DNA from 3 places in the Arthrobacter sp. D1-29 genome. Region 3 is predicted to be linked to each of the others. Evidence: riboswitches for the same ligand, from Rfam matches in the RefSeq annotation. Region 3 holds a riboswitch; each other region holds the start of a gene.

Region 1 (9,231 bases), 1.6 Mb from region 3:
TGGCCGGACTCGCGAAGCTGTCACCGTTGCTGGCACTGCTGTTCTTTGTGCCCGCCATGAACCTGGCCGGCATCCCGCCGTTCTCCGGGTTCCTGGGCAAGGTGGGGCTCATGCAGGCCGGCATCGAGTTGGGAACACCCCTGGCCTTCACCCTGGTCATTGGCGGCGTGGTCACCAGCCTCCTGACCCTCCTGGCCGTGGCCAGGGTCTGGAACCGTGCGTTCTGGCGGAAACCCTCGGATGCTGAGCACCCGGATCCTGTGCTCCTGGCCGCCCCCGAAGACTCCGACAGGGGCCGGCGCGGCGGCCGCAACAACGTGACGCTGCTGCCGCGCACCATGGTGGGCTCCACCCTGGGCCTGGTGCTGCTGGGTGTTGCGTTGACCGTGTTCGCCGGCCCGCTCTTCAAAGTCTCGGACCAGGCGGCCCAGGACATGCTGGACCGGTCCTCCTACATTCAGGCGGTGCTGGGCGATAACGCTCCGGTGCCTCTTGTCCTGGGCCCCGGGGGTGCCAAATGAGCCGGCGCCGGGTCTCACTGCGCCAGGAGTTGCCGCTCCTTGTCTGGCTTGTTGTGGTCTGGGGTGCCCTTTGGCAGGACTTCAGCCCCGGAAATCTCCTCTTCGGCGCCTTGCTGGCGGTGGTGGTGGCACGGATGTTCTACCTGCCGCCCGTGGAACTAAGTGGGCGCTTTAATCTTCTCCACGCCATTCCGTTTGCCCTGGCTTTCCTTGGCAAAGTGGTGGCAGCAAGCTTCCAGGTCTTGTACCTGGCAGTCGTCCGCGGGCCCAACGTCACCAACGCCGTGGTGGCCGTACCGTTGCGTAGCCACCAGGACCTGATGATGACGGCCACAGGCCACGTTATCTCCCTCATCCCGGGTTCCCTGGTGGTGGAGGTGGACCGTTCATCGTCAACTTTGTACGTCCACGGGCTCAACGTAAAAAACGCCGAGGATGTGGAGAACCTGCGCCGCGAAGTGCGGGCCATCGAAGCGGGGCTGATCCGCGTCATGGGAACCAGGGAAGAACTCGACGCCGTCCGGTTGGAGGCAGCATGATGCAGACCGTCCTGGCCGTCACGGCAATTATCCTTTCGCTGGCCGCGGCCGGCGCCATTATCAGGATCGCCCGCGGCCCTTCGCTCCTGGACCGGGTGCTGGCGTCCGACGTCCTGCTCGCCATCATCGGCGCTGCATTGTGCATTGACATGGCGGTGAACCGGCACCTGAACAACCTCATGCTGTTGGTGGCCCTGTCCATCATCGGCTTCATCGGCTCGGTGACCGTTGCCCGGTTCGTGGCGGACCGGCGGGAGCAGCCCCATGACTCCTGAGACCAGCACGCTGGATAGCGTCATTGACGCAGTGTCCGCGGTGTTTATGGTGGTGGGCGCACTGATGTCCCTGGCCGCCGCCCTCGGGCTGTTGCGCTTCCCGGACCTGATGAGCAGGATGCACGCGGCCACCAAGCCGCAGGTGCTGGGCCTGTTCCTGCTGCTGGCTGCCATCGGGCTGCAGCTGCGGACGTGGTGGGTGTGGCCGGTGCTGGCGGTGGCGTGGATTTTCCAGCTGCTGACTGTGCCGGTGTCCGCGCACATGGTGGGACGCGCCGGATACCGCACCAAGCACCTGCACAGGGAGCTGCTCAGTTCGGATGAGCTGGAGGCTGTGGTGCAGCGAGCCGCGGCCAAGACGGCCCAGGAGGACACTTCCGACGACCCCTCCCGGGACTAGGAGTTTTTGTCCATTTATGGCGACTTCACCACTGGAAAAGTCGCCACAAATGGACAAAAACTCCAGGGGGTGTGGGGGTGTTAGACGATGTCCTGGCTCTTCGCGAAACGGGTGATGGCGCGCTGGGTGCCGCGGTTGGCGAGCACCTGGATGATGGTGCTGACCGAGGCGGAGATGAGCGCAAACGTCAGGGCCGAACGAAGGCTGGTCGGAGTATCTTCGTCCCTGCCCGTGGGCGCCTTCCTGCCGGTGGATTTTTCCCAAACGGCGTTGACCACCTTGGTGCCGACCAGTCCGGCGCCGAGGCTAACGGCGGTGCCAATCAGCTTGATGAAGAGGTTCATTCTGCAGACTCCTTGCGGGCGGAAAAGGGACTGCCACTAGCCTAGCGTCCGCTGAGCCGGAGGCTCCCGGATCACGCGGCGGTTCGCTCTCAGCGTGGGCACGATCGGGCAGTGAAAACGGGTTATCTTGGGAAAAACCCTTCCCGGCAATGGTGCCGCTGAGAGACAGAAATCGAGGCGCTCAGACACATGGCTGCTGCGAAACCTCAGGCTTCGGCCGGACACGTCGTTCTGCTCGGTGACTCGATCCTGGACAACAAGGCATACGTCGACGGCGGTCCCGACGTCATCGCCCAGGTCCGCGCTGAGCTTCCACCCGGCTGGAATGCCACACTGCTGGCCGTGGACGGGGATGTGATTTCCGGGGTCCTGCAACAGCTTGCTTCGCTGCCCCGCGATGCCACCCACCTGGTGGTCAGCGCCGGCGGCAACGATGCACTTGGCTTTGCGTACCTGCTCGAATCGCCGGCCAGCTCCGTCGCGGAAGCCCTGAACCTTTTCAGCAGCGCCCAGGAACAGTTTGCCGCGGACTACGACCTGATGGCTGAAGCCGTTTCGGCCACTGGGATCCCCGTTGCCTTGTGCACGATCTACGACACTCCTGCCTCCACTGCGCAGCACCGGATCATCAAGACCGCCCTGGCGTTTTTCAACGACTGCATCAGCCGCGCGGCATTCTCGCGGGGCATGTCCCTGATAGACCTTCGCCTGATCTGCAACGAGGATGGCGACTACGCGAACCCTATCGAACCCTCCTCCCAGGGAGGGGCCAAGATCGCCCGGGCGGTTGCCGCCGTCGCGGGTCTTCAGGGTTACTCCGTTGAATCCAGGGTCATTGCCCGCTGACAAGCTGGTCTGCCGGCTGCCGCTGGTCATCGGGCTCCCAGCGGAGCAGGTCTCCGGGCTGGCAGGAGAGAACCTCGCACAGTGCCTCCAGAGTTGTAAAGCGCACTGCCTTGGCCCGGCCGTTCTTGAGCACCGCTAAGTTGGCGGGCGTGATCCCAACCCGTTCCGCCAGCACACCAACGGACATTTTGCGTTTAGCGAGCATCACATCAATATCCACGATGATGGGCATCAGATGACCTCGTCCAGCTCTGTCCGCAGGTGCTGTGCCTCCACGTCCCGGGCCACCGCCTGGGCGAGCAGAGTGCGGAGCACCAGGACGATGAGGGCCGCGCCCGCAATCAGCAGGGAGGCCCCGCAGATCAGCAGAACGATGCCCGGCGCCGCGTCCCCCGGGGCGAGAAGGACGGCAATCCCGAACACCAGGACGGATGCCGCCGCGACGGCTCCAAAAATGATGTCGACGTAGCGGAAAGCACCATGGGAGAACACTGTCCCCCGCCGCACCATGGTCAGCAGGCGCCACACGCAAACAAGGGTGACCTGGACGGTCATGATGCCCAGCACCACAATGGCGAGGAGTGGAATCCGAACGCCGACCAAATCCGCTCCGGCCTCCTCCAGGTCAACGGCCAGCAGCGGCACCATCCTTACCTGCACGAACAGCGAGCCGGCGAGCGCCACGGCGAGGACAATGCGCAGCACGAGGATGGTCAGTTTTCCCATCGGGATCTCCTTCAATATCGAGTAACAATGAAAGTCTATCGATATTCGGTAGATCACGCACCCTTTTGTAATCACGCTTTCGCTATTCGCGACCGAGAGCTGCGCCTACTTCCGGCCTAACGCTTCCAGCGCCCTGAACAAGGCCGGAGGCCGGGTTTCCAGAAGCTCAACGGGGCGGGCCCCTGCGAGGGCGGGCGAAGGGGAGACCATCCATAGGGTGAAGTGATTGTGGGGAATCTTCAAGGCCATGGCTCGCTGAAAAAGGTCCAGGACAGTGGGGTGGACAAGGCCGCCGGCGAGGAACTGGAATCCCGGGCAGTAAGTGCCCTCCCCAATGAAAACGCGGACCAGCTGCTGCATCACGGGTTCGGGATCCTCCATGAGCTCAGAGAGCCTGCGCTGGACCTGGTCCAGGGAAGGCAGGGTGAATTCCGTTCTGATCGCGGCCCACGTCTGGTCGCTAATTGGCGGCCAGCCGGATCTCACCGGGGCCTAACAGCTCTCGGCTATGGACTCCAGGAACCACTGCCTGGAAAGGTGTTCGCGGCGCAGGGTGAAAATGCGGACGGCAGAGCTTGATCCGAGACACACTTGGGCACGCCAGTACTCGACCTTTTCGGGGCTATCGCTGCCACCAAACCACTGCGTGGGCGTGCCTGCCACCGGCCAGACATCGCCTTGGTACCGCACGGCCAGGGGCTTGCCTGCAAGGTTGAACCTGACATCAACGGCGATGTCCACGGCTGTTTCATCAGCTGTAACTGTCACGGCTTATGCACTCTCCCAATTCCCGTTTGCTCAGGATCCCATAGAGGAATCCTAGAACATATATTCGTATTACGTTCCAATGCGTCCTGCCCGTGGCCTGCGGTTTTACGTCGTTGACAGGTGTTCGCGATCCTATGGAGAGTATGGAGGAGGGGTCTGACAAAGGCCGCCTCGATCCTGGGGGCGCGGCTTGATGCCACGCCCTTCAGGACGCAGCCCCGTATGTGCCTGCCGCCAGGCTGTTGGCACGGACACTGAAGGGGGATTCATGCGTCGCCGTATGACGTTCGTTGTTGGTGCTGCCATCTTCGTTGGAGTGGCGCCGGCATGAATGATATTAGGAATCCGGAAGTGCCCCGAAGCTACCTCGCCTGCATCGACGCCAGGATTTCCCGCAGCGCCTCGACCACCAGGTCGTGGTCCTGCTGCTGGGGCAACCCGGACACTGTGACCGTGGCTACCGCGCCCACACCCGCCACGTACAGCGGGAAGGAGCCGCCGTGCGGGGCGTACCGGGACTCGTCGAACCAGCCCTCGTCCTCCACCCGGCCGCCGCCCCGCCGTCCGCGGAGCCCCACCAGCAGGGACGGCATCTCATAGCGGGCGGCCGTGCGCTGCTTCGCCCGGATCCAATGTTCGTTATCAGGTGTGGCCCCGTCCAGGGCCACGTGGAAAAGGACCTGCTCACCCTTGGTGATATCGATGGCAATGGGCAACCGACGGCCTTTGCCCAGTTCCACCAGGAGCAGTCCGAGGTTGAGGGCATCGTCCTTGGTGAAATGCGGGAACTGCAGCTCGCTGATCTCTGCCTCGATCCGGGCAATCAAGGCTTCAAGCGACCCTTCCGGCTGGCTCACGGCAGAGTCCGGATCAAACGTCGTCACAGGGGAGGGTTCGGCAGTCATGGCCCACAATCTACCCCTCTCGCGGTGTAAACTGGACCACGCCCACAAGGGCAGATTTATTTACGACAGGGGAGCGCCGCCGTCGGGCATCACTGGCTTTGCCAGGGAACCGCAGGTGGGCGCTGAGAGTGCGGACAGCCGCAGACCCTCGAACCTGATCCGGTTAGTACCGGCGCAAGGGAGTCGAGTTCTCGAAGTGTCCGGCAGGGCGGCCGATGCCGCGCGCCGGGGTGCACTTTCCCCTCCTGTTCCTCAGGAGGACCATTATGACAACTGCAACAATCAAGAAGACCGGCAACTCCTGGCGTGTGGTGGACATCGTGGTGGCCGCCCTCATCGCCATCGCCGGCGGCGTGATCTTCTGGGCCTGGTCCCAGGGCGCCGGAATCGTCTCCGCCCCCATGAACGCCGTCTACCCGCCGCTGACCGGCCTGATCGCCGGCGGCTGGATGATCCCGGCGGTACTGGGCATGCTGATAATCCGCAAGCCGGGCGCTGCCATCTTCTGCGAAACCGTGGCCGCCACGGGCGAGCTCATCATGGGATCGCAGTACGGCGCCACCGTGCTGATCTCCGGACTCCTGCAGGGCCTGGGCGCCGAACTGGTGTTCTTCCTGCTGGTCTACGGCAATTTCAAGTTCAAGTCGTTCCTGCACCAGAAGTTCAACCTCATCGCTGCGCTGCTGGCCGGTGCCGCTGCCGGGCTCTTCTGCGGCCTCAACGACTCCTTTATGCCGTGGGGCTGGAACATCGCCTATGAGGCCGGTGACAAGCTGGCCTACATCCTGTTCTGCACTCTCTCCGGTGCCATCATCGCCGGCGCCCTGTCCTGGATCGCCACCCGCGGCCTGGCCAAGACCGGCGTCCTCAGCTCCTTCGCTTCCCGCAAGGCCGCTTCGGAGCGCGTCTTCAACTGATGACACCTCCCGACGCCGGCGCTTCTGCTGCGCGGCCCGCTTCAGTTTCCGCCCGGGGCTGGGGCTGGCGGCATGCCGGCCGCTCCACACCCGCCGTCCGGGGACTCGATCTGGAGATCGGCCCGGGCGAGCGGGTGCTGCTCCTGGGCCCCTCAGGAGCGGGGAAATCCACACTCCTGCACGCCCTTGCCGGTGTGCTGGGGGATGAAGAGGACGACGCCGACGAAACCGGTTCGCTGCTCATTGACGGTTCGGCTCCGCGGGAGCGGCGAGGCCGGGCCGGGCTTATGCAGCAGGATCCGGAAACGCAGGTGGTGCTCTCGCGGCTTGGTGACGACGTCGCCTTTGGTGCCGAGAACCTGGCAGTGCCCCGGGAAGAGATCTGGCGGCGGGTCAATGAAGCACTTGAGGACGTGGGGCTCCGCAGCGCCGGCTCCAGGCAGAATTCAGGCGGACAGGGTTCTGCCGGACAGAGTGCTGCCGGACAGGCTGCCGCCGGACAGGGTGCCGGCGGGCTGCCGCTGGACCACCCGACGTCGGCCCTGTCCGGCGGGCAGAAGCAGCGCCTCGCGCTGGCCGGCATTCTGGCCATGCGGCCAGGGCTGATCCTGCTGGATGAACCGACGGCTAACCTGGATCCTAACGGGGTGCTGGAGGTCCGCGACGCCGTGGGCCGCTGCCTGGATAAGACCGGCGCCACACTGGTGGTGGTGGAGCACCGCGTCTCCGTCTGGAAAGACCTGGTGGACAGGATTGTGGTGCTGCAGCCGGGCTCTGACTCGGCGTCTGCAGTCCTGCTTGACGGCCCTCCGGACCAGGTGCTTGCAGATGCCCGGGACATGCTGGCCGGCGCCGGCGTCTGGGTGCCGGGCTACGTCCCTGCCACCCGGGCCCGCAGTTCGCCGGGTTCGGGCGGACTTCTGCTGGCCGCCGAGGAACTGGCAGTGTCCCGCGAACGGCCCCGCCGCCGCGGCTTCACGACCATTGCGCCTGTGCCGGTGCAGGAGGGGATTTCCGCGCAGGTCCGCGAGGGGCGCGCGCTGACGGTGACCGGCCCCAACGGCTCCGGGAAATCCACCTTCGCGCTCACACTCGCGGGGCTGTTGGCGCCGGTCCGCGGAAAAGTTTCGGCAACCGTGGACCTGAGCCGCGGCGCGGGTATCGATCCTTTCCGATGGAAGGCCAACCAGCTGATTTCCCGGGTGGGCACCGTGTTCCAGGAGCCCGAGCACCAGTTCGTCACCGGGCGCGTCCTTGACGAGTTGATGTTTGGTCCCCGCCATCTGGGACACGGCGAGGAGCGCGTCGACGACCTGATCCAACGGCTGCGCCTGACCCACCTCGTCGAGGCCAACCCTTACACCCTTTCCGGCGGTGAAAAGCGGCGCCTCTCCGTGGCCACGGTGCTGGCAGCCCACCCCAAGGTCCTGGTGCTGGACGAGCCAACCTTCGGCCAGGACGCCAACACCTGGGCTGAGCTGGCCTCCTTCCTTTCCGAGCTGCTGGACGCGGGAACGGCGGTTGTCTCCGTGACCCATGACCAGGAGTTCAGCGCGGTCCTGGGCGGCACTGAATTGCAGCTTGGCCCCGCCTCCCAAGGAGACGCCCGGCTGGAAGCGGGTGCCGCATGAGGACAGCCCTGAACCTCCGCGGCAACCACGCTCTCCTGACCCGTGCCAATCCGCTGGCGAAATTCGCGGCCGTGTTCCTGATTACCCTCGTGCTGGCACTGTCCATCGACTGGGTGTCTGCCACCACGGCGCTGGTGGCGGAGCTTGCGCTCTTTCCACTTGCCGGCCTCACGCTGCGTATCCTGTGGCAGCGGGCCTGGCCCCTGATTCTCGCCGCGGCCGTTGGCGGCTGGAGCACATCGATCATGGCAGCTGACAGCGGTGCCGTACTGCTCGACGTCGGGATTTGGTCCATCAGCGAGGGTTCCCTGCAGCTGGGGATCGGATTTATGCTGCGCGGCCTGGCCATTGCGCTGCCGGCCATCCTGCTGATGACCTGCACAGACCCGACGGACCTCGCTGATGCGCTGGCGCAGAAGGCGAAGCTGCCGCACCGTTTCGTCCTGGGCACGCTTGCCGCCATGCGCCTCGTGGGGCTCATGGCGGAGGAATGGCAGACCATTGGCATGGCCCGGCGTGCGCGCGGAGTCGGCTCGCAGGGAAGTCCCCTCGAAAGGCTGCGCGCCACATTGGGCCAGAGTTTTGGCCTGCTGGTGCAGGCAATCCGGCGCGCTTCCCGGCTGGCGGTCACCATGGAAGCCCGCGGTTTTGGCGGTGCCCAGCGGACCTGGGCCCGCGAATCCACCTACTCCCTGCTGGATGTCTGGGTGCTGCTGGGCGGACTTCTCATTGCCGCGGGCGCTGTGCTGGCGGCGGCGGCATTCGGGACCTGGAGCTTCGTCTGGCGCTAGCCTGGACTAACGGGGCCGCAACCGAATGGCAGGCCTGCCTCAGCTGCAGGAATAGTTGTAGTCGTAGCCGCCGTACACGAATTGGGCCAGGGTGACTTTGCCGCCGGCCGTAAGCGGGGGCCGGGAGCAATTGGCCTTTGCTCCGCGTTCCGTGCTGGCTCCGGCCAGCCAGCTGGGCAGGGAGTACAGGCTGCTGGAGCTGCTGACTGGACCAACAATCTGGTTCCACTGCACGTTGCTGGAGTAGATCCCCACCTCCGCGCCAATGCTGCGGAAGAAATCTGTCATTCCCTCCAGGACGGCCCGGTTGGCAGCCCGGTTGGTGGACCAGCTGTTTTCGGTTTCCACGTCCAGCCACCACCGGTAGGACGCAGGATCATCGATGCCGCGGATGTACGCGTCGTCATAGGCCTTGGCGTAACCGTACATATAGGAGCAGGCCTCGGAAACCTTCCCACTCTCGCATGCGCCGTAGGGGTTCCGGACAGCCGAACCCTCAGGATAGTCGTTGTTGAACGGCCACCAGGAGCCCGCAAGCGCCGGATTGGCGGTGTTCACGTAGAGGGCC
Region 2 (9,231 bases), 380 kb from region 3:
CTCAAGGATCTCAAGGCCGGAATCGTCGATCAGAAGCTGGTGGGTATGCAATTCACTCACGGGGGAGTTTCCTTATTCATTTGGGCGTTGGCGCCGACTGCTCAACGGGCCGGCCAACAAGGCCGATCCGGAGCACGCTCAGCGCGCAAGCAAATCCAGTGGAAGCCGATCGCGGGCTATCTAAATGCTGGCACTGGTGACCAACGGGTGTATCTCAAGATCGCGTAGGGGCGGGCTTGTTGAATTCAAAATCAAACGAAATCAACGACCGGGCATCCATATCTACTTCTTCAGTCTAGCCGTACGGAACTCGAATGCTGGCCTTGGCACCCATCGTGGCGTTCACACCACGCACAAAGCGGGGATGCTGGGAGGCTTGGCGGTAATAGTTTTACCCCACCAGTTCGAAGTGGACTTCCCTGCTGGCAATGTCCGAGGAGATCAGCCGGACCCTGACTTTTGTGCCCGATTCGAGGTCGCCGCCGCACCGGGCCGTCACAGCGGGTTCTGCGATCTGGATGATCCCGGAGGCGCCGTTCCCGTTCTTTCCGTTGCCGTTGCGGCCGTTACCGTTGCCGGCGGAGTCGTTGCCGTTGCGGTCGTTGCCGTTGCGGGGCTTGGATCCGGAGATCACAATGGCATCGAATTCCTGGCCGACGTGGTTGACCAGCAGGGCGGCCTCCACCGTGTCCAACGCCATGCGCTCCATCCGCGAAGCCAACTGGTCGGACCCCGCCATGATGACCGGCAGGGACGGCAGTGCCTCCCGTGCCCAGTCCGGCACAGGCCTTCCGTTGCTCAGGGCTTCGCAGATCACCAGGACAAAGCGGTCGATCAGCCGCCGCAGCGGAGCGGTGGTGTGGGCATACGCCGCTCCGATGGCGGCCTGGATGGCGTCTTCCGGAACGTTGCCGTCGAACGCCGTATAGCTGGCGCCGCGGAAGAGCATGCCCGCAGAATGCAGGATTGCAAGCTGTCGCGGCTCCATAGGGTCCAGGGTGCGGAGGAATTCGCCGTAGGTGATTTCTCCATCCCAGGGCCTTCCCAACGCTTCCGTCTGGAGTTTGAAATGGTTCAGGGAGCGCTCATCCGGGGCCGCCATGGTGCGCAGGATGCCCACCTTCCCTTCGAGCATCAGAGCGGCGGCGGCCATTCCTGTCATGAGGGAAATCTGGGCGTTCCAATCCTCCACGGGAAGCTGCGGCGCAGCGGCAATCCGGTAGCCGCCGTCGGGCAACTGCACGATTTCCTGCTCCGGCATGTTCAGGCTCGCTCCGCCGCGCATGCGCTCCAACTCAACCCGCTTGAGACCCACTTCCTTGAGGAGCCGCAGGACGGGGGAGGCCGTTCCGGCGTCGATCTCCGCCTGGGCGCCTTTGTAGCTGAGCTTGGCGCGGCTGCGCATCCGGGCCCGGCGCAAACCCACCGAAACCACGTTAGCCGCGTCATCGAGCTCGAAGTCCCACACGAAGGCCGCACACAGTTGGCCCGCGAGGAGGCTGCCGGCCTGTTCGCTGATGATCTCCGGGTGCAGCGGAATCCGGCCGTCCGGGGCGTAGAACGTTTGCCCCCGACGGCGGGTTTCGGCATCCAGGGGTCCGCCCGGGATCACAAAGGCAGGGACATCGGCAATCGCATACAGGACCCGGTAGCCATCGCCGGCGCGCTCGATGAACAGTGCCTGGTCAAGGTCCGTGGACGACTCCGGGTCAACGGTCAGGAACTCAACGTCGGTCAGGTCAACTGCCGGCAGCTCCAGTGCCGCCACTGCCGCCTCCGCGTCCCGCACAGCTTCCTCGGGGTAGGGCCCAGGCAATTCCAGCTCGGTCCGCAGCGCGCTCAGGGCCTCCGCGAGGGCGTTTGTCAGCTCGTGGACGTTGGGAGCCAGGCGATGATGTGACACGAAATTCAGGTTAGCCCGATTTTGGCCTGGAGTGCACGCAGCGGGCCCTCAACGCGCCCGCATCGTTGTGGAGGAGTAGCCAGCCGGCGGGCATGGCGCTGACGCTCCGCCAGCCAAGCCGGCAGGGTTGAAGCAGGGCTCAGGACGCCCCGGCCTGCAATGCCTGAATCATGGCGGCCGCAGCCTCAGCGGGGTCCGGGGCCTCGGTGATGGCCCGGACCACCACCACCCTGCTGGCGCCAGCTTCGACTACCTGCTCAATGTTGCCCAGGTCAATGCCGCCGATGGCGAACCACGGGACTGCCTGGGCGCCGGGGACCGAGCCTGCTTCGCTGACGGCGCGCGCTGCATAGGACACAAGGTCCAGGCCGACGGCGGCCCTGCCGGGTTTGGTGGGAGTGGCCCAGACGGGTCCAACGCAGAAATAATCAAGCCCGGCCGCAAGGGCGCCTTCGGTGCCTGCCCGCGGGACTGCCTTGTTCGCGGCGGTCCCAGCGCTGATGGCGGCGTCGATCTGCCCGGTGCTGTGGGTGGACAGGCCTATGACCCGGTCCCCGAGGAGCAGGCGTGCGGATGCCAGCGGGAGGTCCTTCTGGCCGACATGGAAAACGGGGGCTTCGGAGAGCAGGGCGACGTCGGCACGGTCGTTGACTGCCCACAGCCGGCCGTGGCGCCGGGCCGCCGCTTTCAGTACTTCCAGGAGTTCCAGTTCCTCCGCCGCCTCGATGGACTTGTCGCGAAGCTGGATGATGTCCACGCCGCCGGAAAAGGCCGCATCCACAAAGTCGCCGAAATCGCCCTTCTCCCGGCGTGCGTCCGTGCACAGGTACAGCCGCGCGCTGCTGAAGCTGCCGGTGATGTCTGCGGCGGGTGCGGTGTCTGGTGCGGTGGAGATGGGGCTGCTGTTGGAGGCCGTGCTGTTGGAAAGGGCGGTATTCATGGAAACCAGCGTAGTTCCTCTAAACTGGCCTGGTACTGCGGGAGCCCGCGGCAGCTGTCATAAAGCGCCGGGCTGAGAGGGCGTCAGAGCCGACCGCTTGACCTGATCCGGCTAATACCGGCGTAGGGAAGGAAACCATGATCCCCCCATCCCGGAATGCGCGGGGCCCCGCCCCGACTGCAGCCGCGGCTGTTTTGCGTGCAGATGTTGCAGTGATCGGTGGCGGAGTCATAGGCCACGGCATCGCGTGGGAAGCGAGGCGCTCCGGCCGGTCCGTGGTGGTCATCGACGATGCCCCCGGTGCGGGGGCCAGCTGGGCGGCCGCAGGCATGCTGGCGCCTGTAAGCGAACTGCACTACCAGGAGGAGGACCTCCTGGAGCTGATGCTTGAGTCGTCAGCTCTGTGGCCCGCCTTTGCGGCCGACCTCGCCCGGCTGGCGGCACTGGATCCGGGCTACCTGCCGACGCCGACCATCGCCGTCGGGGCGGATGCGGCGGACCGCCGGGCCCTGATGGACCTCCGGACGGTCCAGCAGGCCAGCGGACTGCAGGTGGAACCGCTCACCATCCGGGAGGCGCGGACCCGGGAGGCCTTCCTTAGTCCGGCCATCTCCTGCGCACTGGACATCCCCGCCGACCACCAGGTCGATCCGCGGAAGCTCCTGGCGTGCCTGCGGCTTGCCCTGGCTAAACACCAGCCAGGTTCCGGAACCGCCGTCGAAGGTGCCGGCGAAGGGTTCGCCGTCGCCCAAAGGGCCACATCGCTCCTCTGGGAGGACGGCAAGGTCAGCGGCGTGCTGCTGACAGACGGCGGCAAGGTGCTGGCCGGCGAAACCGTGGTGGCGAACGGGCTGCAGGCAGCGTCCCTGTCTGGCCTGCCGCACGGCCTGCGCCTGCCTCTTCGGCCGGTGTACGGAGACATCCTCAGGCTTGCCGTCCCCCCGCATGTCCGGCCGCTGGTTACATCCACCATCCGCGGACTGGTACGGGGAGTGCCCGTGTACATCGTCCCGCGCCAGGATGGAACAGTGGTGATCGGGGCAACCCAGCGCGAGGATTCCCTGTCCGATGCCGGGGATGGCGCTGTGTCCGCCGGCGGCGTGTACCAGCTGCTGCGTGATGCCCAGGTCCTGGTCCCGGCGGTGGCAGAGCTGGAGCTTGTGGAAATAACAGCGAGGGCGCGCCCGGCGACACCGGACAATGCTCCGCTGCTGGGCCGGGTCAACGTTCCGGGAAGCGCAGAACACGTTGCCGGGCTGATCATCGCCACCGGCTTCTTCCGTCACGGCGTACTCCTCGCCCCCGCCGCTGCCGTGATCTGCCGGAACCTGATGGACGGCACGCCGGATCCGCGCTGGCTGCCCTTCAGCCCGGCCAGGTTTTCCGCGCTCGTTTCCGTTGCCGCGCCTGTTCATGCGGATGCCGCGATCGGCCCAGAAGCTGCCATCGACCCAGAAAAGGAATCAGTATGAACATCACCCTCAATGGTTTGCATCACGCCGTGTCCGACGGCGCATCCATAACCACCCTTGTCAGCCAAATCACCGGCCGGCCGCTGGCAGCTGACGGCCAGGCGACTGACGGCAAGAAGCTCGGCGTGGCCGTGGCACACAATTCCGAAGTAGTACCCCGAAGCCAGTGGTACGTCACGGCGCTCGCCGACGGTGACGACGTGGAACTGGTCACAGCAGTCCAGGGAGGCTGACACCATGACCGAAACCAGCAGCATCAGCACGCTAAACGAGCCAGGGCAGGCGGACAGACTGATCATCGACGGCGTCGCGCTGGGATCCCGCCTCATCATGGGAACCGGCGGCGCGCCCAGCCTGGACGGGCTTGGCGCCGCCCTGCTGGCGTCCGGGACCGAGCTGACTACCGTCGCGATGCGCCGCTATTCACCTGCCGAGTCGGGATCGCTGTTCCAGCTGCTGGTGGACCACGGCATCCGTGTCCTGCCCAACACGGCTGGCTGCTTCACTGCGCGCGATGCAGTCATGACCGCCGAACTGGCCCGCGAGGCCCTGGAGACGGACTGGGTCAAGCTGGAAGTCATTGCCGACGAACAGACCCTCCTCCCTGATGCCGTTGAACTGGTGGACGCCACGGAGCAGCTCGTCAGCCGGGGGTTTAAAGTGTTCGCGTACACCAACGACGACCCCGTGCTGGCACTGCGCCTCGAGAACCTGGGAGCTACAGCCGTTATGCCGCTGGGAGCGCCGATCGGCACCGGCCTGGGGATCCTGAATCCGCACAACATCGAGCTGATTGTTTCCCGCGCGTCGGTTCCTGTGGTGCTGGACGCCGGCATCGGTACCGCTTCGGACGCGGCGCTCGCGATGGAGCTGGGCTGTGACGCCGTGCTGCTGGCCACTGCAGTGACACGGGCGCAGAACCCCGCGCTGATGGGCGAGGCCTTCAAACACGCCGTTATCGCCGGTAGGCTGGCCAAAGCGGCCGGCAGGATTCCGCGCCGTGAGCACGCCCTGGCGTCGTCGGCCATGGAAGGCCGGGCAGAGTTCCTCTAGGTCGTTCCCCTCGGCAGGGGGCGGCCAGCGCCGGGGCCGGGCTGACAGGACGAGCTTAGGAGTCAGCAGTGGCCGGCAAGGAAGACATACTCACCAGGGCGCAGGTTGATGAGGCCCTTACAGGGCTCACGGACTGGCGGTACTGCCAGGGCGCACTGGTCACCGTCTACAAAGCGCCGACGGCGGCCGCCGCACTAGAGCTGATTGCCGCCGTCGGACGCCTTGCCGAGGAGCAGAACCATCATCCGGACCTTGACTGGCGCTACAACAGGGTCTTCATCCGCTTCACGTCCCACGATGCCGGTGGAGACGTGACAGCGCGTGACACCACCGCGGCCGCGGCCGTGAGTACGGCGGCCACGAACGTGGGGGCAGCGGCGGAGCCAGGCCTGTACAGGACGGTGGAACTGGCGATCGACACCGTGGACGCAGCAGAAATCTCTGAGGTGTGGCGGGTGGCCCTGGGCTACAAAAAAACCCCAGGCAACGATTTGGTTGATCCCTACGGGCGCGGGCCCAGTGTGTGGTTCCAGGAGACTCCCACCCCCAACAGCAGCCGGATCCACGTTGACGTTTACCGGAGCAAGGCCGAATCGGGACAAGTCCTGGAGAAGACCGCAGCCACGGGAGCCTTAATGAACCGTGACTACGCACCCGAATGGGTGGTAGTCACGGACATGCAGGGAAACCGGCTGTGCCTGTGCACGGAGGAAGGCTACCAGCCCGACATCCCGGCTGAGGTTCCAGGCCAGGCCTGATATCCGGCATCACCGCCCAGGCCTGATATCGGGCCTGGGCGGTGATGCCAGCGCGGGCCCCCGTTACAGCTTGAGCGCCGCTGTCAGCCGCACGGTGTCATACCGGGCGCGGGTCCTGCCGAGGTACACAGCCGCCGCTGCTGCTGCTGCGGTACCAAGCACTATGGGCATGACCCAGGGGATCCAGGTCAGGCCCGGCTGGTAGCCAAAGCCCGCTGTTATGAAGATGATCCAACTCAGGGCACCAACGGTAACGGCAACCCCGGCGGGCAGCCCCATCCCGTACTTGGCATGGCGCTTGTCATTGGCCCAGACAATAAAGCCTGCGGCCGTGGTGGCCAGGACAACGATGGTGAGCGAAAGCATGGATCTCCTCGTCAAAAATGCAACTGGCGCCTTAACTGGCGCCTTAAAAGGCCTTTTTGGCCGGACAGGCTGCTAGAACTGGCCGAAGCCCACCCGGCGGGACTCTTCAGCGCCGATCTCCACATACCCGAGGGCATTGCCGGGGACGATGATGACGCGCCCCTTGTCATCCTTGAGGCGAAGCTCGCTGCCCTTGCTGATGGCGTCTTCGACGACCTTGGCGACCGCATCAGCATCCTGGGCTGACTCAAGCACAATTTCGCGGCCAATGTTCTGAACGCCGATCTTAATTTCCAAAGCGGGGCCTCCCAGCCAATCAAAGTTTCAGGGTGTTCTCTTATTTGTAGTCTAGGTTTCCTTGGGGAAGCGAGAGATTCCGCGCCAAGCTAAACGGTAGATGAGGTCACTGGCGACGTCGAGGTCAAGGTTTCCGTTCGTTTCCAGCCAATAACGGGCACTCACCTGGGCCATGCCGGCCAGGCCACGGCCCAGCAGCTGCGCTTCCAGATGAGGCAGTTTGGTGTCCTCGGCGATGACTCGGGCCACGGCGTCCGCGAACGTTTTGTTGAAAGTCTCCAGCCTGGAGCTGACATCGGGGTCGTTGATGAGGTCCGATTCAAAGACCAGGCGGTGAGCCTGGTCATCGCTGGCGATGAAGCGGTAGTACGCCCGCATCACGGCCTGCACACGTTCGTCGTTGTCCGTGGTGGAGTTGAGGGCTCCCAGCATGAGGTCGGTCAGGGCCGATAAGTGGCTGTCCAGGAGCGCCAGGTACAGTTCGCGTTTCGACGGAAAGTGCTGATAAAGCACCGGTTTGCTGACGTGGGCCGTCTCGGCTATCTCGTCCATTGCAGCGCCGTGGTAGCCGTTGGCCACAAAGACTTCCTGGGCGGCTGTCAGGAGCTGTGCGCGGCGCTCATCACGGGGAAGCCTGGCGGACCGCTGACCGGCGCTTCGGATCGGGACGGACGGTTCGGCGCCGGGCGATCGGTCAGCCCGTGCTTCAGGGACCACAGTTGTCCTACTTTCCATTGCAGTTACCTCCACTTTACTGCGCGGTAATATGACCCGGCGGTATCTAGGGCATACATTGAAGTATGGCTTCGACATTCACCGCAAATGCTCCGTCTGTTTCGCTGGAACCCTTGGTGGAGCCCGCAGGCGATTTGACTCCGGCAGAGGTTGAGCGCTATTCACGGCACCTCATCATTCCCGAGATCGGCGCCCTGGGGCAGCGCCGGCTCAAGAACGCCAAGGTGTTGGTGATAGGCGCCGGAGGGCTCGGATCGCCGGCGCTGCTGTACCTCGCGGCCGCGGGTGTTGGCACCCTAGGCATCATTGACGATGACGCAGTGGACCTCAGCAACCTGCAGCGGCAGGTGATCCATGGCGTCGCAGATGTGGGACGGCCAAAGATTGAATCCGCCCGCGACGCCATCGCCGCGCTCAATCCGCTGGTGGACGTCAGGCTGCACCACGTCAGGCTGGATGAGACAAACGCCCTCGAACTTTTCGCAGAGTACGATCTCATCCTCGACGGCGCGGACAACTTCGCCACCCGCTACCTCGTCAACGACGCCGCCGCGATCCTGGGCAAACCGTATGTCTGGGGCTCTATTTTCCGTTTCGACGGCCAGGTCAGCGTCTTCTGGGAGAAGCATGGCCCCACCTACCGCGATCTTTACCCGGAGGCTCCGCCGGCAGGGTCGGTGCCTTCCTGTGGGGAGGGCGGGGTGTTTGGGATGCTCTGCGCGGCGGTTGGTTCGCTGATGGTGACGGAAGCAGTGAAGCTGATTACCGGCGTCGGGTGTTCACTCCTGGGCCGGGTGGCCCTGTTTGATGCCTTGGGCGGCAGCTGGCGCGAGATCCGGGTGTCCAAGGATCCGGCGGCGGCGCCCATCACTGAACTCACCGACTATGACGCTTTCTGCGGCATCGAGCCCGCGCAGCCGGCCGACATCGAACACACGGTGACGGCAACACAGCTGGCCACCATGCTGGCGTCCCGGAAGGCCGGGCTGAAGGATTTCGACCTCGTGGACGTCCGGGAATCCGGTGAGCATGACATTGTCAGGATTGAGGGATCGGTGCTGATCCCGCAGGGACGGATCCTGGCGGGGGAGGCGTGGGCCGAGCTTCCCCAGGACAAGGACATCGTGTTCCACTGCAAGGCGGGAACCCGATCGGCCACTGTCCTTGAGGCGGCCCGGAAGGCCGGCTACCAGCGGGTCAGCCACCTCGACGGCGGGATCCTCGCCTGGGTCCGGGACGTGGAGCCGCAGAAACCCGTCTACTGACCGCTTGTGCTATCACTTATGGTCCCTAACCGGGCCGTTTGGCGACCCTAAATGATAGGGCAACGTGGGGGTCAGGCGCTTTCGAGGCCCTTGTGGTCCACGGGGCATTCGGCCTGCGCGGCGGCGGCAGGCTGCTCCACGGTAATGCCGTACAGGGTTTCGAGGGCCGCAACGTAGTCGTCCTGCTGGCCGTTGGCGGCAAGTTCACGGGCACGGACCGTGGGCACGTGCAGCAGCTGCTTCACCATCCGGCGGAGGGCAAACTCCACTTCCTCGGCCGCTGCGGTGCAGCCGTGGCGGGCGCGCACTTTTTCCATTTCGGCGTCGAGGACGTTCATGGTGTGCCGGCGCAGGGCAACAATCGCGGAGTCCATGGAACGGGCCTCACGCTCCTGCTCGAAGGCCTGGGCAGCACCGGAAACGATGCCGCTGGCCTGGATCA
Region 3 (9,231 bases):
CCACCGCTCACGCGGGCGGTCCCAGTAAAGCTCGATGCCGTTGCCTTCGGGGTCGTTGAAGTAGAAGGCCTCACTGACCAGGTGGTCGGCGCTGCCGGTGAAGGACCGGGGGTCATACTGCGCCACCGTGGCCACGGTGGCAGCGAGCGAAGGCTGGTCATCGAAGAGCAGCGCTGTGTGGAACAGGCCGGCCTCTCCCCTGCCCGGAAGATTCAAGCCTGGTGCGGGGGCGAGGTGCACCAGCGGCTTGCCGAGCCGGCCCAGGTAAAGGCCGCCGTCCTGTTCGGCCACCACCTCAAGCCCGAGGGCACGCTGGTAGTAGTCGGTCATGAGTTTCATGTCGCCCACTTTGAGCATCACGGTGCCCATGGTGAGGCTGGCAGGAAGAAGATCCTGGCTGGCGGCTTCTGCAGTCATTGAACGCTCCCGGGTCCTTTGGCCATCGCGGGTCGAGGCCTCTTACCTATTCCAATTACTTGAAGCTTCAATTTATTCCCATGGAAGCCAGCTTTTGGTCAGCAGATAAGTTCAGCGGATAAGATGCCCGCCCAGCACCACATTCTGGAGCCTGGCAACAGTTTCCGGCATGGTCCGCGGATCCTCCCGGCAGAGCACAACGTCCGCAGGCGCGCCCTCCGAAATACCGTTCGCCCCCAGCCAGGTCCGGGCACTCCAGCAGGCGGCGTCGAGGGCGGAAGCCATGGGAAGTCCCGCTGCATGGAGCGCCAGGATCTCGTCCGCGATCCGTCCGTGCCTGATGACGCTTCCGGCGTCCGTGCCCGCATAAATCCGGACCCCGGCCTCGAACGCTTCAAGGACCCGTTCTGCCCTTCGCTCCCAGAGGGCCCGCATGTGGGCGGAATACTGCGGAAACTTTGCTTCAGCCTGGTCAGCGATCCCCGGGAAGGTGGCGATGTTGATGAGCGTCGGCACGATGGGGACGCCCTGTTCAACCAACCTGGGGAGGTGCCTTGGCAGGAGCCCGGTGGCATGCTCGATGCAGTCGATCCCTGCATCCAGCAGGTGGTCCAGGGTCTCTTCCGCGAAGCAGTGTGCTGTCACCCGGGCGCCCTCCTCGTGCGCCGCCTGAACGGCAAGTTTGACGACGGCGGGAGGGAACGACGCCGCCAGGTCACCTGCACCACGGTCGATCCAGTCCGCCACCAGCTTGACCCAGCCATCGCCGGCACGGGCCTGCTTGCGGACCGCCTCTGCAAGCCCTTCTGGCTCCACTTCGACGGCGAAGTTCCGCAGATAGCGGCCTGTCCGTGCGATGTGGCGGCCCGCCCGGACAATCCTGGGCATGCCGGGCTTTCCCTGCAGCCAGCGCGTATCACTGACGGTGCCGGCATCCCTCAGCAGGAGTGTCCCGGCGTCGCGGTCGGTGCGGGCCTGTTCTTCGGCAACTTCGTCCGCCACGGCACCGCCCCCGCCCAAGCCGATATGGCAGTGCGCGTCCACAAACCCTGGAAGCACCCAGCCTGGCCGGACCGTGTCCGGAACTCTCTGGGGACGGTGGAAGGTCAGCCTGCCATCCACCGACCACAATCCGTGGCGTTCCTGGTGCGGTCCGGTGAGAACGGTTCCACTGAATTCAATGACTCCGGCCATGGCCTAGAGTTCCCTCCTCATGGTGAGCCGCGGACCCAGGGCGTCAAGCCCGAGTCGCTTTTCGTGGGCCCGGAGAGCGGCAAGGCCGGGCCCTGGAGCAGGATATTCGATGAAGCCGCACTTGGCGTAGAACGGGGCATTGAAGGGAACGTCAGTGAAGGTACACAGCGTCATCGCCGTGAACCCCCGGCGCCGTGCTTCAGCCGCGGCGGCTTCAAGCAATGCCCTGCCGAGGCCCCGCCTGCCAGCCGCCGGGTGGACCGAAAGCTGCTCGAGATGAGCCAGGCCATCCACCATATCGATGCGGGCAAATCCAACCGGCGGACGTCCCGCTACTAGGACAAACAGCGAAACAACGGCCGGGGTTGGCTGCGGCGCCGGAAGCAGAACTCCGCCCAGCGCGTCCTGAAGCTGTGCATCGGCCGCGGCTTCCAGCTGTGGCAAGCAACCCAGATCATCTGGCTCCGCAGGCCTGATCCGGTGTGCCTCATTCGAGTCAGTCACGCCGTCAGGCTAGCACCGGCCCTGTAACAACGTCCTCCGGCGCAGGCTGTGGTAGCTTCATCTTGACCACACGGGTGCCCTTGCAAGGGCTGAGATCGGGCTGACGCAGCCTGCGACCGTTGAACCTGTCCGGGTAATGCCGGCGAAGGAAGTGAGTATTCCCGTGAATACGCAAGAAAAACTGCTGCCCCCTGCCCAAAACGAAACGGCCGGCCCCAAAACCGGCACGAAAGAGGGAGACCAATCCCGGCACGCTGACACGCAGTCGCTGAAGTCGCATTCGCTGGCTTTCATCAAGGACGAAGCCTCGGGAATCCAGGTTCCCGTGACGGAGATTGCCTTGGAGCCCTCCCCTAACGGCCAGGCGAACAGTCCGTTCAGGATCTACCGGACCGCCGGCCCGGGCAGCGATCCGGTGGTTGGCCTGGCGCCGTTCCGCTCCCCCTGGATCAGCGAACGGGGCGACACCGAGCCGTACAGCGGCCGGGAGCGGAACCTGCTCGACGACGGCCGTTCAGCCGTCCGCCGCGGAGCAGCTTCAGCGGAGTGGAAGGGAGCGCAGCCCGAGCCCCGCCGCGCCGTCGCCGGCCGGACGGTGACCCAGATGCATTATGCAAAACAGGGCACCATCACTCCGGAGATGCGGTTCATCGCCCTCCGCGAGAACTGCGATGTGGAGCTGGTGCGCAGCGAGGTTGCGGCCGGACGCGCGATTATCCCGAACAACATCAACCATCCGGAGTCCGAGCCGATGATCATCGGCAAGGCCTTCCTGGTGAAAATCAACGCCAACATCGGCAATTCCGCTGTCACCAGTTCCATCGCTGAGGAGGTGGACAAGCTGCAATGGGCCACCCAGTGGGGCGCAGACACCGTGATGGACCTGTCCACCGGGGATGACATCCACACCACCCGTGAATGGATCATCCGCAACTCTCCGGTTCCGATCGGCACGGTGCCGATTTACCAGGCGCTGGAGAAGGTCAACGGTGAAGCGAATGCACTGACGTGGGAGATCTTCCGCGACACCGTCATCGAGCAGTGCGAACAGGGGGTGGACTACATGACCATCCACGCCGGGGTTCTGCTGCGGTACGTTCCCCTGACCGCCAACCGCGTGACAGGGATTGTGTCCCGCGGCGGTGCCATCATGGCGGGCTGGTGCCTGGCACACCATCAGGAGAACTTCCTCTACACCCACTTTGACGAGCTCTGTGAGATTTTCGCGAAGTACGACGTCGCGTTCTCCCTGGGCGACGGCCTGCGGCCGGGAGCGACGGCGGACGCCAACGACGCGGCGCAGTTTGCCGAACTGGACACCCTGGCGGAGCTGACCCAGCGGGCCTGGGAGTTCGATGTGCAGGTGATGGTGGAGGGCCCCGGCCACGTGCCGTTCCACCTGGTCCGCGAGAACGTGGAACGCCAGCAGGAACTCTGCAACGGTGCGCCGTTCTATACCCTTGGCCCCTTGGTCACTGACGTTGCCCCGGGCTATGACCACATCACCTCAGCCATCGGGGCCACGGAAATTGCCCGCTACGGAACGGCAATGCTCTGCTACGTCACACCCAAGGAGCACCTGGGACTGCCGAACAAGGACGACGTCAAGACCGGCGTGATCACCTACAAGATCGCCGCCCACGCGGCAGACCTCGCCAAAGGGCACCCCGGCGCCCACGAACGGGACGATGCCCTGTCCAAAGCCAGGTTCGAGTTCCGTTGGCGTGATCAGTTTGCACTGTCGCTGGACCCCGTCACGGCGGAGGCTTTCCATGACGAGACCCTGCCGGCTGAACCGGCCAAAACGGCACACTTCTGCTCCATGTGCGGCCCCAAGTTCTGTTCCATGAGGATCAGCCAGGACATTCGGGATGAATACGGCAGCAGTGACTATGCTTCCGGCGACTCCCCGGACACCCCGCAGGCGGAGGCCGCGATTGCTGCCGGAATGCGGGAAAAGAGCCAGGAGCTCCTCGCCGCCGGAGGCAAGGTGTACCTGCCTGAGCTGCGGCTCCCCGAAAGCGCCCGCCACTAGCGGGCTTCAAGCTCCGTCCGGCAGGCATTTGGGGGCCTGCCGGACGGGACCTGCGGGAGATCCTTGGGCAGGCAGGCCAAGGCTGGGAAACGCCTATTAAGACGCCCGGGGCTGCAGGCGCCGGCTCGCCTCGGCAATGAACGAACGGATGCAGTGGTCACCCTCGGCGGAATCCTGTGGCCGGTGCCCGCCCGCGGCATGGCGGTGCAGGGCGCCGGTCTCCCTGAGGTACCTGGCGATTTCTTCGTAGAGGGGTTCCCAGCCGCCGGTCAGGACCAGCGTGGGAACACCGGGAACAATCTGCAGCGGAGCTTCCCAGGCCGGGGCCTGCAGCCGGAGCCGGCGCGCCGACCGTTTTTCCTCCACGGTGGCAGGCTCCTGCAGATCCGCCGCGTACACCCGCCGGACGAACTCCCGCTGGAAGTCCTCATCCCCAAGCTGGTGGCGGACATCAAAGAGCGGCTGCATCAGTTCGCGGTGTGCCGCAGTGGCGGGCAGTTCGGCGGTGAGGGACAGGCAGGCGGGCTCCACGAGGGTCAGCGATAACACCAGGTCCGGGCGTTCGACGGCGGCCAGCATGGCTGAAATGGCGCCCTGGGCATGCGCCACAACGTGGCCGCCGGCAGCGCCCCGGCCGTCATCAGCCAGGGAGCGCAGGACAATGGCGGCATCGGCTGTGAAGGACGATTCAACAGGTTCGGCCACGGGATCGAATCCGTGCCGGCGGAGGAACAGGGCGTCATAGGTCAGTGCCATGCCGTGCTGGCGGGGCCATGCCGCCGCGCCGAAGCTTCCGGCGCCGTGGACGAACACTACCCTCTGCTTGAACATGACCCAACCCTAATCCACGGCTCCGACATCCCGGTGGCACCACCCAAGTGGCTGGCAGTTAACGCTCCGAAACGCGCGTTTCGGAGCGTTAACTGCGACCCAGTTGGGGTGCCTAGTGGAGGCTTCGGTTACTTGCCGAGGAACTTGTCGAAGCCCTTGGGCAGGTTGAGCTGGGACGGATCGAAGTCCCCGGACTGCTGGCCGAACGCCGCACCGGTGGGAAGCGCCTTCGCCGCACCTGCCCGGCGTGCTTCAGCTTCCCGGAGTTCCTGGGCTGCCTTGGCCGGGTTTCCGGAGCGGGCTTTCTTCTTCGGTGCGTTCTTGACAGCCTTCTTGCCGCCGCCCGGACCGCCCATTCCCGGCATACCGGGCATTCCGGGCATGCCGCCGCCCTGTGCCATCTTCTTCATCATCTTCTGGGCCTGGGCGAAGCGTTCCAGGAGGCCGTTGACCTCTGAAACATGCACACCCGAACCGCGGGCGATGCGGGCGCGGCGGGAGCCGTTGATGATCTTCGGGGCGACGCGCTCGTGCGGCGTCATGGAGCGGACGATGGCCTCGACCCGGTCGATCTCGCGTTCGTCGAACTGCTCAAGCTGCTGGCGGATGTTCTGCGCACCAGGCATCATCATCAGCATCTTCTTCATGGAGCCCATGTTGCGGATCTGCTGCATCTGGGCCAGGAAGTCATCAAGGGTGAAGTCCTCCTGGTCGGCGAACTTCTTCGCCATCCGGGCGGCTTCGTCCTTGTCCCAGGACTTCTCGGCCTGCTCGATGAGCGTCAGGACGTCGCCCATGTCCAGGATGCGTGAGGCCATCCGGTCCGGGTGGAAGAGTTCGAAGTCGTCCACGCCTTCGCCGGTGGACGCAAACATCACGGGCTTGCCGGTCACGGACGCAACGGAGAGCGCGGCACCGCCGCGGGCGTCGCCGTCGAGCTTTGACAGCACAACGCCGGTGAAGTTGACGCCTTCATCGAAGGCCATCGCGGTGTTGACCGCGTCCTGGCCGATCATGGCGTCGATGACGAAGAGTACTTCGTTGGGGACGATTGCCTTGCGGATCTGGCGCGCCTGCTCCATCATCTCGGCATCCACACCGAGACGGCCGGCGGTGTCCACGATCACGACGTCGTGCAGCTTCTGGCGTGCTTCCTCAACACCTGCACGGGCGACGGCGACAGGATCGCCCGCGGGATGCTCGAGTTCGGACGTGGCGCCGGGGTGCGGGGCGAAGACCGGCACGCCGGCGCGCTTGCCCACTACCTGGAGCTGGGTGACGGCATTGGGGCGCTGGAGGTCGCAGGCCACGAGGATGGGGCTGTGTCCCTGGGACTTCAGCCACTTGGACAGCTTGCCGGCAAGGGTGGTCTTGCCGGCGCCCTGGAGGCCGGCGAGCATGATGATGGTGGGCCCGTTCTTGGCCAGCCGGATGCGGCGGGTCTCGCCGCCGAGGATCTCAACGAGTTCCTCATTAACGATCTTGACGATCTGCTGGCTGGGGTTCAGGGCCCCGGAAACCTCTGCACCCAGGGCGCGTTCCCGTACCCGGCCGGTGAATTCACGCACCACCGGAACGGCAACGTCGGCATCCAGGAGGGCGCGGCGGATCTCGCGAACTGTGGCGTCGACATCGGCCTCGGTGAGGCGGCCCTTGCCACGGAGATTCTTGAAGGTTGCTGTCAACCGGTCAGAGAGTGAATTGAACACGCGCCGTGCACTTCTTTCAGTGGATGTACGGGACTCGACTATCTAGGGTACCAAGTCAGCCCGGCATGGTGGCATGCTGGCAAGGTGACGAGCCAAACAACTGTAAAAACCCTGCTCATCCTCGGCGCTTCAGGCGACCTGACCGGAAGGCTGCTCCTGCCCGGCCTCGCCCGCCTGCTGGCGAGCGGCCGTGCCGGAGGCCTGAACCTGGTGGGGGCCGGCTCCGACCCCTGGACTCCGGAACAGTGGCGGGACCGGGTCCACAACGCCTTCGCGGAGGCAGCGGGGTCCGCGGACGAGGCGGGGCAGAGGGCCCTGGCGGCCATCGAGAAAGAAACCACCTACCACCAGGTGGACGTCACCGCGGAGGGTCCGCTGGCCTCGCTGGTGGCGGGCCTGGACGGTCCCGCCGCAGTTTACTTCGCCCTGCCGCCGCGGGTCAGCCAGCTTGCCTGCGAGGCGCTGCGGCGCGGCGGCCGGCTGCCGGCAGGCACGCGCCTGGTCATGGAGAAGCCCTTCGGATCGGGTGAGGCATCGGCCCGTTCCCTCAACGAGACCCTGGCGTCCCTGGTGCCTGAAGACCACATCCACCGGGTGGACCACTTCCTGGGCAAAGCCACGGTGCTCAACATTCTGGGCCTTCGGTTTGCCAACAACTTCCTGGAGCCGGTCTGGAACAGGGAGCACGTAGAGAAGGTGGAAATCATCTTCGACGAAGACCTGGCCCTCGAAGGACGCGCCCGTTACTACGACGGCGCCGGGGCCTTGAGGGACATGATCCAGAGCCATCTCCTGCAAATCATGGCACTGATGGCCATTGAACCGCCGGCCACCATCGGCGAGCGGGACCTGCGGGACGCCATCTCCACCGTGCTCCGCGCCAGCAGTATCAGCGCCCCCTACGCAAAATCCACCCGCCGGGCAAGGTACACGGCGGGCACTGTCTCGGGGCGGAAAATCCCCGATTACGCCGACGAAGAGGGTGTGGACGCGGCCAGGGGCACCGAGACCCTGGCCGAAGTCCAGGTGGAAATCAACAACTGGCGCTGGAAAGGCGTTTCCTTCATCCTGCGCTCCGGGAAAGCCCTGGGCCGGAAGCGCAAGGAGGCAGTGGTCACCTTCCGCCCGGTCCCCCACCTGCCGGCCGGGTTCACGGGCGTGGACTCGCCCAACCAGCTGCGAATCGGCTTCGGCCCGGACACGCTGCAGTTCGACGTCGATGTGAACGGCCCCGGCGACATTTTCAGCCTGGGCCGCACCACCCTCAATGCCGAGCTCAGCGCCTCCGATCTCCTCCCCTATGGCGAAGTGCTGGAGGGCGTGCTGAGTGGAGACCCGCTGCTGTCCGTCCGCGGTGACACCGCAGAGGACTGCTGGCGGATCGTTGAGCCCGTCCTGAAGGCCTGGTCGCGGGGCACGGTACCGCTGGAGGAGTACGACGCCGGGTCCGCGGGGCCGGCGGGCTGGTCAGGTTCAGCAGAACAGGACTGAACACAAAGAAGCAGGGTGTCAAAAGAGCAGAGCAGCAAAAAGCAGAGCGGGCAGGAAACCCTTCAAGGATTTCCTGCCCGCTCTGCTCTAGTGCTGTATGGCGTTTGGTGTGCGGCGGACTAGATGGCGGCGGTGCCGCGTTCTCCCGTACGCACCCTCACTGCTTCGAAAACATCCACGGTCCAGACCTTGCCGTCGCCGGCACGCCCGGTGTTGGAGCTGGCGATAATCACATCCAGGATGTCATCGGCCTGCTCGTCGGTGGCCAGCACCTCGACCCGGATCTTGGGCAGGAGGTCCACGTTGTATTCAGCTCCACGGTAAACCTCCGTGTAGCCGCGCTGCCTGCCGTAGCCGCTGGCCGCGCTGACCGTCAGTCCCTGGACGCCGTATGCCTCCAGGCCTTCCCGGATGGCTTCGAGCTTCTCCGGCCTGACGATTGCTGTGATCAGTTTCATGCCCCCACGCTTTCCTTGCCTGCTGCCGGCTCCGTCTTGTTGGCGTCAGTCTTGGCCTCAGACGGTGCGGCCTCTTGTGCCTTGCCGGTGATCAGTTCGTGCAGCGGCTGGAAGCTTCCGCCGTGGCCGCCAACACCAAACTCGTAGGCGGTCTCTGCGTGCAGGCTAAGGTCAACGCCAACCGCTTCCTGCTCCTGCGAAACGCGGAAGCCCATGGTCTTGTGGATGGCGTAGGCGATCAGGGCCGTCAGGATCGCAGAGTACGCGATGGCGATGCCGGCTGCTGCGAGCTGGGCCCAGAGCTGGGTGAAGCCGCCGCCGTAGAAGAGGCCGCCGCCGACGCCTTCCTCAGGCAGTGCGATGAAGCCAAGGGCTACGGTGCCGATGATGCCGGACACAAGGTGGACACCCACAACGTCCAGGGAGTCATCGAAGCCCCAGCGGAACTTGAGTCCGACTGCGAGGGCCGATGCTGCACCGGCGATGAGGCCCAGACCGAGGGCACCCAGGGGGCTGACGTTTGCACAGGCGGGGGTGATGGCAACCAAACCGGCGACCACACCTGAGGCTGCGCCCAGGGACGTCGGGTGGC

The links. Region 3 has a riboswitch for thiamine pyrophosphate ahead of thiC (phosphomethylpyrimidine synthase ThiC). Riboswitches for the same ligand answer to the same signal wherever they lie in the genome.
Region 1: linked by a shared signal. The riboswitch ahead of M1E17_RS21805 (ECF transporter S component) and the one ahead of thiC (phosphomethylpyrimidine synthase ThiC) in region 3 are both predicted to bind thiamine pyrophosphate.
Region 2: linked by a shared signal. The riboswitch ahead of thiO (glycine oxidase ThiO) and the one ahead of thiC (phosphomethylpyrimidine synthase ThiC) in region 3 are both predicted to bind thiamine pyrophosphate.

What each region holds. Positions count from the first base shown of each region.
Region 1 covers NZ_CP096383.1:4,775,872-4,785,102, reverse strand. Annotated here, with positions in the region: gene M1E17_RS21860 (Na+/H+ antiporter subunit D) at 1-521, shown strand, start outside; gene M1E17_RS21855 (Na+/H+ antiporter subunit E) at 518-1,060, shown strand; gene M1E17_RS21850 (monovalent cation/H+ antiporter complex subunit F) at 1,057-1,335, shown strand; gene mnhG (monovalent cation/H(+) antiporter subunit G) at 1,325-1,735, shown strand; gene M1E17_RS21840 (DUF4235 domain-containing protein) at 1,816-2,079, opposite strand; gene M1E17_RS21835 (GDSL-type esterase/lipase family protein) at 2,269-2,925, shown strand; gene M1E17_RS21830 (helix-turn-helix domain-containing protein) at 2,912-3,157, opposite strand; gene M1E17_RS21825 (DUF2975 domain-containing protein) at 3,157-3,651, opposite strand; gene M1E17_RS21820 (hypothetical protein) at 3,757-4,032, opposite strand; gene M1E17_RS21815 (hypothetical protein) at 4,144-4,419, opposite strand; gene M1E17_RS21810 (heme-degrading domain-containing protein) at 4,782-5,324, opposite strand; TPP riboswitch at 5,382-5,523, shown strand; gene M1E17_RS21805 (ECF transporter S component) at 5,591-6,241, shown strand; gene M1E17_RS21800 (ABC transporter ATP-binding protein) at 6,241-7,872, shown strand; gene M1E17_RS21795 (energy-coupling factor transporter transmembrane component T family protein) at 7,869-8,663, shown strand; gene M1E17_RS21790 (hypothetical protein) at 8,703-9,231, opposite strand, start outside.
Region 2 covers NZ_CP096383.1:3,596,573-3,605,803, reverse strand. Annotated here, with positions in the region: gene M1E17_RS16195 (DEAD/DEAH box helicase) at 1-60, opposite strand, end outside; gene M1E17_RS16190 (RNB domain-containing ribonuclease) at 392-1,903, opposite strand; gene thiE (thiamine phosphate synthase) at 2,043-2,843, opposite strand; TPP riboswitch at 2,871-2,989, shown strand; gene thiO (glycine oxidase ThiO) at 2,981-4,315, shown strand; gene thiS (sulfur carrier protein ThiS) at 4,312-4,548, shown strand; gene M1E17_RS16170 (thiazole synthase) at 4,553-5,368, shown strand; gene M1E17_RS16165 (4a-hydroxytetrahydrobiopterin dehydratase) at 5,437-6,126, shown strand; gene M1E17_RS16160 (hypothetical protein) at 6,190-6,492, opposite strand; gene M1E17_RS16155 (DUF3107 domain-containing protein) at 6,565-6,789, opposite strand; gene M1E17_RS16150 (TetR/AcrR family transcriptional regulator) at 6,841-7,506, opposite strand; gene moeB (molybdopterin-synthase adenylyltransferase MoeB) at 7,590-8,789, shown strand; gene M1E17_RS16140 (glutamyl-tRNA reductase) at 8,861-9,231, opposite strand, start outside.
Region 3 covers NZ_CP096383.1:3,214,351-3,223,581, forward strand. Annotated here, with positions in the region: gene M1E17_RS14545 (VOC family protein) at 1-417, opposite strand, end outside; gene M1E17_RS14550 (amidohydrolase family protein) at 529-1,611, opposite strand; gene M1E17_RS14555 (GNAT family N-acetyltransferase) at 1,615-2,115, opposite strand; TPP riboswitch at 2,176-2,283, shown strand; gene thiC (phosphomethylpyrimidine synthase ThiC) at 2,279-4,150, shown strand; gene M1E17_RS14565 (alpha/beta hydrolase) at 4,247-4,981, opposite strand; gene ffh (signal recognition particle protein) at 5,110-6,690, opposite strand; gene M1E17_RS14575 (glucose-6-phosphate dehydrogenase) at 6,775-8,181, shown strand; gene M1E17_RS14580 (P-II family nitrogen regulator) at 8,301-8,639, opposite strand; gene M1E17_RS14585 (ammonium transporter) at 8,636-9,231, opposite strand, start outside.